2 regions of the Couchioplanes caeruleus genome follow, and region 2 is predicted to be linked to the other one. Evidence: riboswitches for the same ligand, from Rfam matches in the RefSeq annotation. Region 2 holds a riboswitch; the other holds the start of a gene.
The links. A riboswitch is a leader RNA that binds a small molecule or an ion and turns the genes downstream of it on or off. The one in region 2 is predicted to bind thiamine pyrophosphate.
Positions count from the first base shown of each region.

Region 1: linked by a shared signal. The riboswitch ahead of EDD30_RS11615 (ECF transporter S component) and the one ahead of EDD30_RS15000 (thiamine phosphate synthase) in region 2 are both predicted to bind thiamine pyrophosphate.

Region 1 covers NZ_RJKL01000001.1:2,644,822-2,649,133, forward strand. The annotation lists gene EDD30_RS11600 (hypothetical protein) at 1-419, shown strand, start outside; gene EDD30_RS11605 (DUF6328 family protein) at 397-942, opposite strand; gene EDD30_RS11610 (alpha/beta fold hydrolase) at 997-1,812, opposite strand; TPP riboswitch at 1,906-2,011, shown strand; gene EDD30_RS11615 (ECF transporter S component) at 2,078-2,671, shown strand; gene EDD30_RS11620 (ABC transporter ATP-binding protein) at 2,675-4,108, shown strand; gene EDD30_RS11625 (energy-coupling factor transporter transmembrane component T family protein) at 4,105-4,312, shown strand, end outside.
Region 2 covers NZ_RJKL01000001.1:3,390,015-3,394,326, reverse strand. The annotation lists gene EDD30_RS15005 (ABC-F family ATP-binding cassette domain-containing protein) at 25-1,680, shown strand; TPP riboswitch at 1,725-1,836, shown strand; gene EDD30_RS15000 (thiamine phosphate synthase) at 1,830-2,474, shown strand; gene thiO (glycine oxidase ThiO) at 2,471-3,499, shown strand; gene thiS (sulfur carrier protein ThiS) at 3,496-3,696, shown strand; gene EDD30_RS14985 (thiazole synthase) at 3,698-4,312, shown strand, end outside.

The DNA of each region.
Region 1 (4,312 bases), 750 kb from region 2:
GCAAGGTGGGCCGGGTACCGCTCGTGGGTGACGAGCTGACCTCGCCGTTCTCGAGCGCGGCCGACGCGGCCGGCGGTCTGGCCGAGGCCGGCCGCCAGCAACAGGAGATCGTCGGCGACCTGGCCCTGACCATGGCGCTGCTGATCGTCTCGGTACCGCTGGCACTGGTGCTCTTCGGCTGGCTGCCGCTGCGGCTGCGCTGGATGCGCCGCGCCGGGGTCGCCGCCCGGGTCCGCGACGAGCCGGCCGGCCGTGACCTGCTGGCGCTGCGGGCACTCGCCGGCCGCCCCCTCGACGAGCTGACGAAGCTGGGTCCGGACATCGCGGGCGCGTGGCGCAGCGGCGACGCCGCCGCGGTCGACGCGCTGGCCGCGCTGGAGCTGCGCGAGCTCGGGCTCAGGCCCGCCCGGCGGCGTTAGGCTCCGCGGCGTCCCGCGCGAACTCCTCGTCCTCCTCCTCGGCGTCCTCGTCGAGCCAGTTGCGCTTGGCGAACGGGATGGCCGCCCAGAAGGTCAGGAAGTAGGCGGCGGTGACCGCGGTGAGGACGATCGCCACCCAGAAGTTCAACAGGTAGTCGGTGATGAGCAGGACGCTGCTGACCATCGAGACCAGCATGAAGGCGAGGCCGCCGGTCGCCATGTGGTGTGCGTACCGGACGAGCTCCGGCTTGCGGCCCTGCCGGAACAGCGCCCGGTGGAAGGCGACCGGCGAGATGATCATCGCGGTGGCGAACGCCGCCGAGATGAGCGCGACGATGTAGGTGTCCTTCTGGAACTCGCTCACCTTCGGGAAGCCGTTGCTGAACGGCAGCGTCAGCAGGAACGCGAAGAGGATCTGCACGCCGGTCTGCGCGACGCGCAACTCCTGCAGCAGGTCCGCGAAGTTGCGGTCCCAGCGCTGCTTCTCCGTCTCGTGTTTCATCCGCGGCTTCTCGTCGGCCATCCGGGTGACTCCTGTCCGTCGACTGGCGCACCGGATGCCCGCTCGGGAAGAGCGTCAAACACCGATGCGTGCGAGCGCCACCTCGGCCAGAGCCTGCGGCGCCTCTTCCGGCACCCAGTGCCCGATTCCCCGCAGGACGACCAGGCGGTAGTCCGCCTCCACCCAGGTCCGCGTCGCCAGTGCGGCGGCGCGCCCGACGGCCGGGTCACCGTCGCCCCAGACGTACGTGGTGGGCACGGTGACCTTGCCGACGTCGGCCAGCTCACCGCGGGAGAGCGCCCGGTACCAGTTGAGCGCCCCGGTGAGCCGGCCCGGCTCGGCCATCGCCCCGGCGTACATCGCGGCGCGCGGACCGATGTCGCGCATCATCCCCTTCAGGACGGCGCCGTCCCGCGCCAGCAACAGCCGCTCGGCGATCCGCGACTGGAAGACCTTCATGTACGCGAACCGCAGCCGCTGCGACGGCTGGTTGCGCAACGCCACGGCGATCCCGCGCGGGTGCGGTACGGAGACCGCGGTGAGCGTACGGACCCGGCCGGGATGGCGGGCGCCCAGCACCCACGCCACCTGGGCACCCCAGTCGTGGCCGATGACGTGCACCTGGTCCAGACCGAGCGCGTCGAGCACCGCCACCGCGTCGGCCTCCGGCTCCCGCAGCCGGTATTCGGCGACCGCGCCGGGACGCGCCCCCGGCGAGTACCCGCGCTGGTCCAGGGCGTACGTCCGCAGCCCGGCACCGTGCAGTCGCGGCAGGATGAGATCGAACTCCCGGTGATCCTGCGGGAAGCCGTGCAGCAGGAGCACCGGCGGACCGTCCTGCGGCCCCGAGACCGTGACGTCGAAGGTGAGTCCCCGGGCCTTGATCTCCATGTGACGCCTCCTGCGCTGACGGCATCCGCGTACGGTGTTAGCGTCATCGAAACACATGCCATGAAGATTGTTCGCGACGGCAGTCGCGGACAACTTCACCGACAGGGGAGCGCGCGGCGCTGAGAGTGCGGGGTCGCCCCGCAGACCCTCGAACCTGATCTGGGTAATGCCAGCGCAGGGAGCTCGGTCTTCTCCAGCCGCGCCACACCGGGAGATTCCGGGTGTGGCGTGCGTCTCCTCCCGGTGATCGCTGGGAGGCGTATATATGAACAAGTCCACCAATTCGTACCGCTGGCGCACGATCGACATCGTGATCGCCTCGGTCATCGCCGTCACCTTCGGCGTCATCTTCTGGGCCTGGGGCCACCTCTGGACCGTCACCGAGGGTGCGTTCGCCTTCTTCCCGCCGGCGCAGGCCGTGCTCTACGGCATCTGGCTGATGCCCGCCGTGCTCGCCGCACTGATCATCCGCAAGCCGGGTGCGGCCCTCTACGCGGAGACGGTCGCCGCGATCATCTCTGCGCTGCTCGGCGAGAAGTGGGGCGCGATGGTCATCCCGCAGGGCATGGTCCAGGGCCTCGGCGCGGAGCTCGCCTTCGCGATGCTGTTCTACCGGTCGTGGAAGCTGCCCGCCGCCCTGCTGGCCGGGGCCTTCGCCGGCCTGGGCGCCGCCCTCTTCGACTTCTTCGCCTGGAACGGCGCCCTCGACCTGTGGGACTACCGGATCCCGTACGCGCTGATCACCGTCGTCAGCAGCACGGTGATCGCGGGCGCCGGCAGTTGGGCGCTGACCCGGGCGCTCGCGCCGACCGGCGTCCTCGACCGCTTCGCGGCGGGCCGGGACCGGGCCCTCGTCTGAGCCATGGCGGAGGTCGTGCTGCGGGGCTTCGGCTGGCGCCATGCAGGGCGCCGGGCGTGGGCGCTCCGCGGCGTCGACCTGCACATCCGCAGCGGCGAGCGGGTGCTGCTGCTCGGCCCGTCCGGGGCGGGCAAGAGCACCCTGCTCGCCGCGCTCGCCGGGCTGCTGCCGGAGGACTCCGGCGAGTCGGAGGGCACGGTCACCGTCGACGGGCGGGACCCGCACGCCCGGGAAAGCGCCGGCCTGCTCTTCCAGGACCCGCAGACCCAGCTCGTGATGGCCCGTAGCGGCGACGACGTGGCGTTCGGACTCGAGAACAGGGGCGTACCCGCCGGCGAGATCTGGCCGCGGGTCAGCGACGCGCTGGACCGGGTCGGCTTCCCGTACCCGACCACCCGGCAGACCCACGCCCTCTCCGGCGGCGAGCAGCAACGCCTGGCCCTGGCGGGCGTCCTCGCCCTGCGGCCCGGCCTGCTGCTGCTCGACGAGCCGACCGCCAACCTCGACCCGGCCGGCGGCACGCTGATCCGCGAGGCGATCGGCCGGGCCGTCGGCCGCGACACCACCCTGATCGTCGTCGAGCACCGTGTCGAGCAGGCGCTGCCCCTGATCGACCGGGTGGTGGTGCTCGCGCCGGGCGGCGGCGTCGCCGCCGACGGCGCGCCGGAGGTGGTCTTCGCCGGTCACGGCCCGGCGCTGGCCGCGCAGGGGGTCTGGGTGCCGGGCTATCCGCTGCCCCGGCACCGGGCCGTCGCTCCTCCCGGAAACCCTCTGGTACGGGCAGAGGCCGTCACCGTCGATCACCGCCTCCCGCCCACACGGCTCGAGGCCCGCGCGGGCGAGGCCCTCGCGGTGACCGGCCCCAACGGGGCGGGCAAGTCCACCCTGGCACTCGTCCTCGGCGGACTGCTGGCGCCGGCCTCGGGCGCGGTGACCGCCTTCGACGACCCGAAGCCGCCGCACCGCTGGCGCGCGGCGATGCTGACCCAGCGCATCGGCTCGGTCTTCCAGGCACCGGAACACCAGTTCGTCACGTCCCGGGTCGCCGACGAGCTCGCCCTCGGCCCCCGCCGCCTGCGCCGCCCGGCCGCCGAGGTGTCGGCCACCGTGGACGAGCTGCTGGCCCGGCTGCGGCTGACGGCGCTGGCGGAGGCCAACCCGTACACCCTCTCCGGCGGTGAGGCCCGCCGCCTCAGTGTGGCGACGGCCCTGGCGACCAGACCCCGCCTGCTCATCCTCGACGAGCCGACCTTCGGCCAGGACCGCAGCACCTGGATCGGCCTGGTGGCCCTGCTGGCGGGCCTCCGCGACGAGGGCCACGGCATCCTGGCGGTGACCCACGACGACGCGTTCGTCGACTCGCTGGCCGACCGCGTCCACGACCTGACCCCCGCCCCGCCCCGCCCCCACCGCCGACCCGACCGCAGGCCGGCATGACCCTCGCTGGGGAGCCGGTCGCCGATACGGCGGCACCCTTGGCGCGCCGCAATCCGGTGGCAAAGCTCGGTGCGGCCCTGCTGTTCTCGCTGCCGCTGATGGCCACCCTCGACCCGCTCACCCCGGCGCTCGCCCTCGCCGTCGAGCTGGCCCTGCTGCCCTTCTTCGGCGTGCACGTGCGCGTGCTCGCCCGGCGGGCCTGGC
Region 2 (4,312 bases):
CGCCTCCTCGGGGAAGATGGCCGCGTGGGTTACGTGGATGTCTCCGGGGTCGGATTCGTGCTGCCGGACGGCCGGGAGCTGTTCGCCGACGTGTCGTTCCGGGTCGGCGAGGGCGCGAAGGTGGCGCTCGTCGGGCCGAACGGGGCGGGCAAGACCACCCTGCTGCGGATGGTCGCCGGGGATCTCGCCGTCCCGATCGGCACGGTCGCCCGGGCCGGCGGGCTCGGGGTCATGCGCCAGTTCATCGGGATGATCGGCGACGACCGTACCCTCGACGATCTTGCCTTGTCGCTCGTCGCGCCCGTCCTGCGGGAGGCCGGGCAGGCGCTGGCCACCGCCGACGCCGCGCTGCGGTCGGCGCCCGACTCCGAGAAGGCGCAGCTCCGGTTCGCCAACGCGCTGACCGGCTGGGGCGAGGCGGGCGGCTACGACGCCGAGGTGCTCTTCGACACCGTCGCCGTCGCCATCCTCGGCAAGCCCTGGGAAGAGGTGCGGAGCCGGCCGGTGCGGACGCTCTCCGGCGGGCAGCAGAAGCGCTTCGCCCTCGACCTGCTGCTGCGTGGCGGCGACGAGGTGCTGCTGCTGGACGAGCCGGACAACTTCCTCGACGTGCCGGGCAAGCGATGGCTCGAGGCGCGGCTGCGGGAGTCGTCGAAGTCGGTGCTCTACGTCTCGCACGACCGCGAGCTACTGGCGCAGACCGCGACCCGGGTGGTGGCGGTCGAGGGCGGCGGCGCGTGGACCCACCCCGGCGGCTTCGCCTCCTGGCACGAGGCCCGCGCCAACCGGCACGAGCGGCTGCTGGAGCTGCGGCGGCGCTGGGACGAGGAACACGAGAAGCTGCGCGAGCTGGTGTTCACCTTGAAGCAGAAGGCGGCGTTCAACGACGGCCTGGCCTCGCGCTACCAGGCCGCGCAGACCCGGCTGCGCAAGTTCGAGGAGGCGGGGCCGCCGCCGCTGCCGCCCAAGGAGCAGTCGTTGCGGATGAACCTGCGCGGCGGGCGTACGGGAAAACGGGCCGTCGTCTGCACGGGCCTGGAGCTGGAAGACCTGACCTTCCCCTTCGACCTGGAGATCTGGTACGGCGACCGGGTGGCGGTGCTCGGCGCCAACGGCACCGGCAAGTCCCACTTCCTACGGCTGCTCTCGGCGGGCGGCACGGCCCCCGAGGCGGACAACAAGCCGGTCGACGGCGCGCCCCTGGCCCACGTGGCGCACCACGGCACCGCACGGCTCGGCGCGCGGGTCCGTCCCGGCCACTTCTCGCAGACCCACGACCGGCCTGAGCTGCTGGATCGTACGTTGGTCGAGATTCTGTGGCGCGGCGACGACCACCGGTCCGGAATGGACCGCGCGGGCGCGATGAAGGCGCTCAACCGCTACGAGCTGGCGGCACAGGGCGACCAGCGGTTCGGCACGCTCTCGGGCGGCCAGCAGGCCCGCTTCCTGGTGCTGCTGCTGGAGCTGTCGGGCGCGACGGTGCTGCTGCTCGACGAGCCGACGGACAACCTGGACCTCGCCTCGGCGGAGGCGCTGGAGGAGGGCCTGAAGGCGTTCGAGGGCACGGTGATCGCGGTCACCCACGACCGCTGGTTCACGCGCGGCTTCGACCGGTTCGTGCTCTTCCAGGGTGACGGCGAGGTCGTGGAGACGCCCGAGCCGGTCTGGGACGTCCGCTGACGGGCTTTACTCCGGCGGCGCCGCGGCGATAGTGTCGGCGGCGGAACCAACCCCACGGGAGTCCGGTGCACCGGGCTGAGAGGGGGGCTGTCGCGGCCCTCGACCGTCGAACCTGATCCGGGTCATGCCGGCGCAGGGAGGAGCGCGTTGTGGACCCTGTTTTCCCGTGTCTGCATGTCATCACCGACGCCCGCCCCGGGCGTGACCCGCTCGCCGTGGTCACCGCCGCGGTGGCGGCCGCCGGTCGGCTCGGCCTGGTCGACCGGTTGGCGATCCAGGTCCGGGTCGAGGACGACGTGACCGACCGGGCCGCGTACGGCCTGGCCACCGAGGTGTTGGCCGAGTGCCGCCCCGCCGGGGTGTTGTGCCTGGTCAACGACCGGCTGCACGTGGCGCTGGCCGTCGGTGCCGACGGCGCGCACGTCGGTGCCGACGATCTGCCGGTGGCGGCCGCCCGGAAGGTGCTCGGGCCGGGCACCGTGCTCGGCGCGACCTGCCGGGACGAGGTGGCGGCCCGGTCGGCGGTGCGGGCCGGCGCGACGTACCTGGGGGTGGGACCGGCCTTCGTCAGCTCCACCAAGACCGGGCTGCCCGCACCGCTCGGCGCCGCGAAGATCGGCGCGGTGGCCCGGGCCGTGCCCGGAACCCCGGTAGTGGCGATCGGCGGAGTCACCCTCGACACCGCCCCCGGCCTGATCGCGGCCGGGGCTGCCGCCGTCGCGGTCGTCGGCGCGGTCGCCGCGGCCGCGGATCCGGGCCACGCCGTCGAGCGGCTGCTCAAGGCCCTCGCATGACCGACCTGACCGTGATCGGCGGCGGGATCGTGGGCCTCGCCGTCGCGTGGCGCTGCCGGCAGCGCGGCATGCGGGTCACCGTCTACGACGGCGGTGCCGACGATGCCGCCTGGTATGCCGCGGCGGGCATGCTGGCCCCGGCCGGGGAGACGTCCTTCGGCCAGGAGGCGCTGACCGCGCTCATGGTGGAGTCGTCGACCCGCTGGCCCGGCTTCGCCGCCGAGCTGCAGCGGGAGACGGGGATCGACGTCGGAATCGACACGCGGGGCACCCTGGCGGTCGCACTGACCGGCGACGACCTGGCCGAGGCGCGGCGCCTGTGGGCCTATCGCGAGGAGCACGGCCTGGCGGTGCACCGGCTGCCGCCGAGCGCCGTCCGCGAGCGGGAACCGGCCCTCTCGCCCCGGCTCCGCGGCGGCGCGCACATCCCGGACGACCGGCAGGTCGACCCCCGGCGGGTGGTCGCCGCACTGCGGACCGCGCTGGGTGCGGCGGTGGTGCCACACCGGACGGCGGAGATTCCGCCGGGCCCGGTCGTGGTCGCGGCGGGCCTGGGCACCGCGGCCCTGACCGGACTTCCCGTACGGCCGGTGAAGGGCCTGGTGCTGCGCCTGAGCGGCGAGCCGGGGCTGCTCCGGCACGTCGTGGTGGGACATGTCGACGGCCGGCACGTGTACCTGGTTCCCCGCGCCGACGGCGAGATCGTCATCGGTGCCACCCAGGAGGAGCGCGCCGACTCGTCCGTGACGGCCGGAGCGGTGCTGGACCTGCTGCGGCCGGCCACCGAGCTGGTGCCGGACCTTGCCGAGTGCGAGCTCACCGAGACCGTCGTGCGGCACCGGCCCGCCACACCCGACAATGCGCCGGTGCTGGGCCGTCTGAGCGGCGACATCGTGGTCGCCGCGGGGCACCACCGCAACGGGGTGCTGCTCACGCCGGTCACCGCCGATCTCATCGCCGACCTCGTGGTCACCGGCCGTCCCGATCCCCTGCTCGAAGCGTTCACGCCCGGGAGGTTCGCATGAAGATCGTCGTCAATGGTGCCGGTCGCGTCGTCGACGGGGAAAGCACCGTCGAGGGGCTCGTCGGCGCGCTCACGGAGGCGCGGCGCGGCGTCGCGGTGGCGGTCAACGGCGAGGTGGTGCCGCGTTCCGCGTGGCCCGGGGCCCGGCTCAGCGAGGGCGACCGGGTCGAGGTGCTCACCGCGGCGCAGGGAGGCTGAGATGGCGGACCTCTTCGGCGAATCCCGGCTGATCCTCGGCACCGGCGGCGCGGAGAGCCTGGCGGCGCTGGAGGCGGCGATCGTGGCCTCCGGCACCGAGATGGTGACGGTCGCGCTGCGCCGGGTCGACGCGGCCGGGCCCGGCCTGCTGCCGCTGCTCGACCGGCTGGGCATGCGCGTGCTGCCGAACACGGCCGGGTGCTACACCGCCTCGGACGCCGTCAAGGCGGCGCATCTGGCACGGGACGCGTTCGAGACGGATCTGATCAAACTCGAGGTGATCGGCGACGAGCGGACGTTGCTGCCCGACGGCGTCGAGCTGCTGCGGGCGGCGGAACGGCTGGTGGGCGACGGGTTCCAGGTGCTGCCGTACACCAGCGACGACCCCATCCTGGCCCGCCGCCTGGCCGACGCCGGCTGTGCGGCCGTCATGCCCGCGGGCGCGCCGATCGGGTCCGGGCTGGGTATCGGCAACCCGCACCACATCCGGCTCATCCGCGACAGCGTCGACGTACCGGTGATCCTCGACGCGGGCATCGGCACCGCTTCCGATGCGGCGCTCGCGATGGAGCTCGGCTGCGACGCGGTGTTGATCGCCTCCGCGGTCACCCGGGCC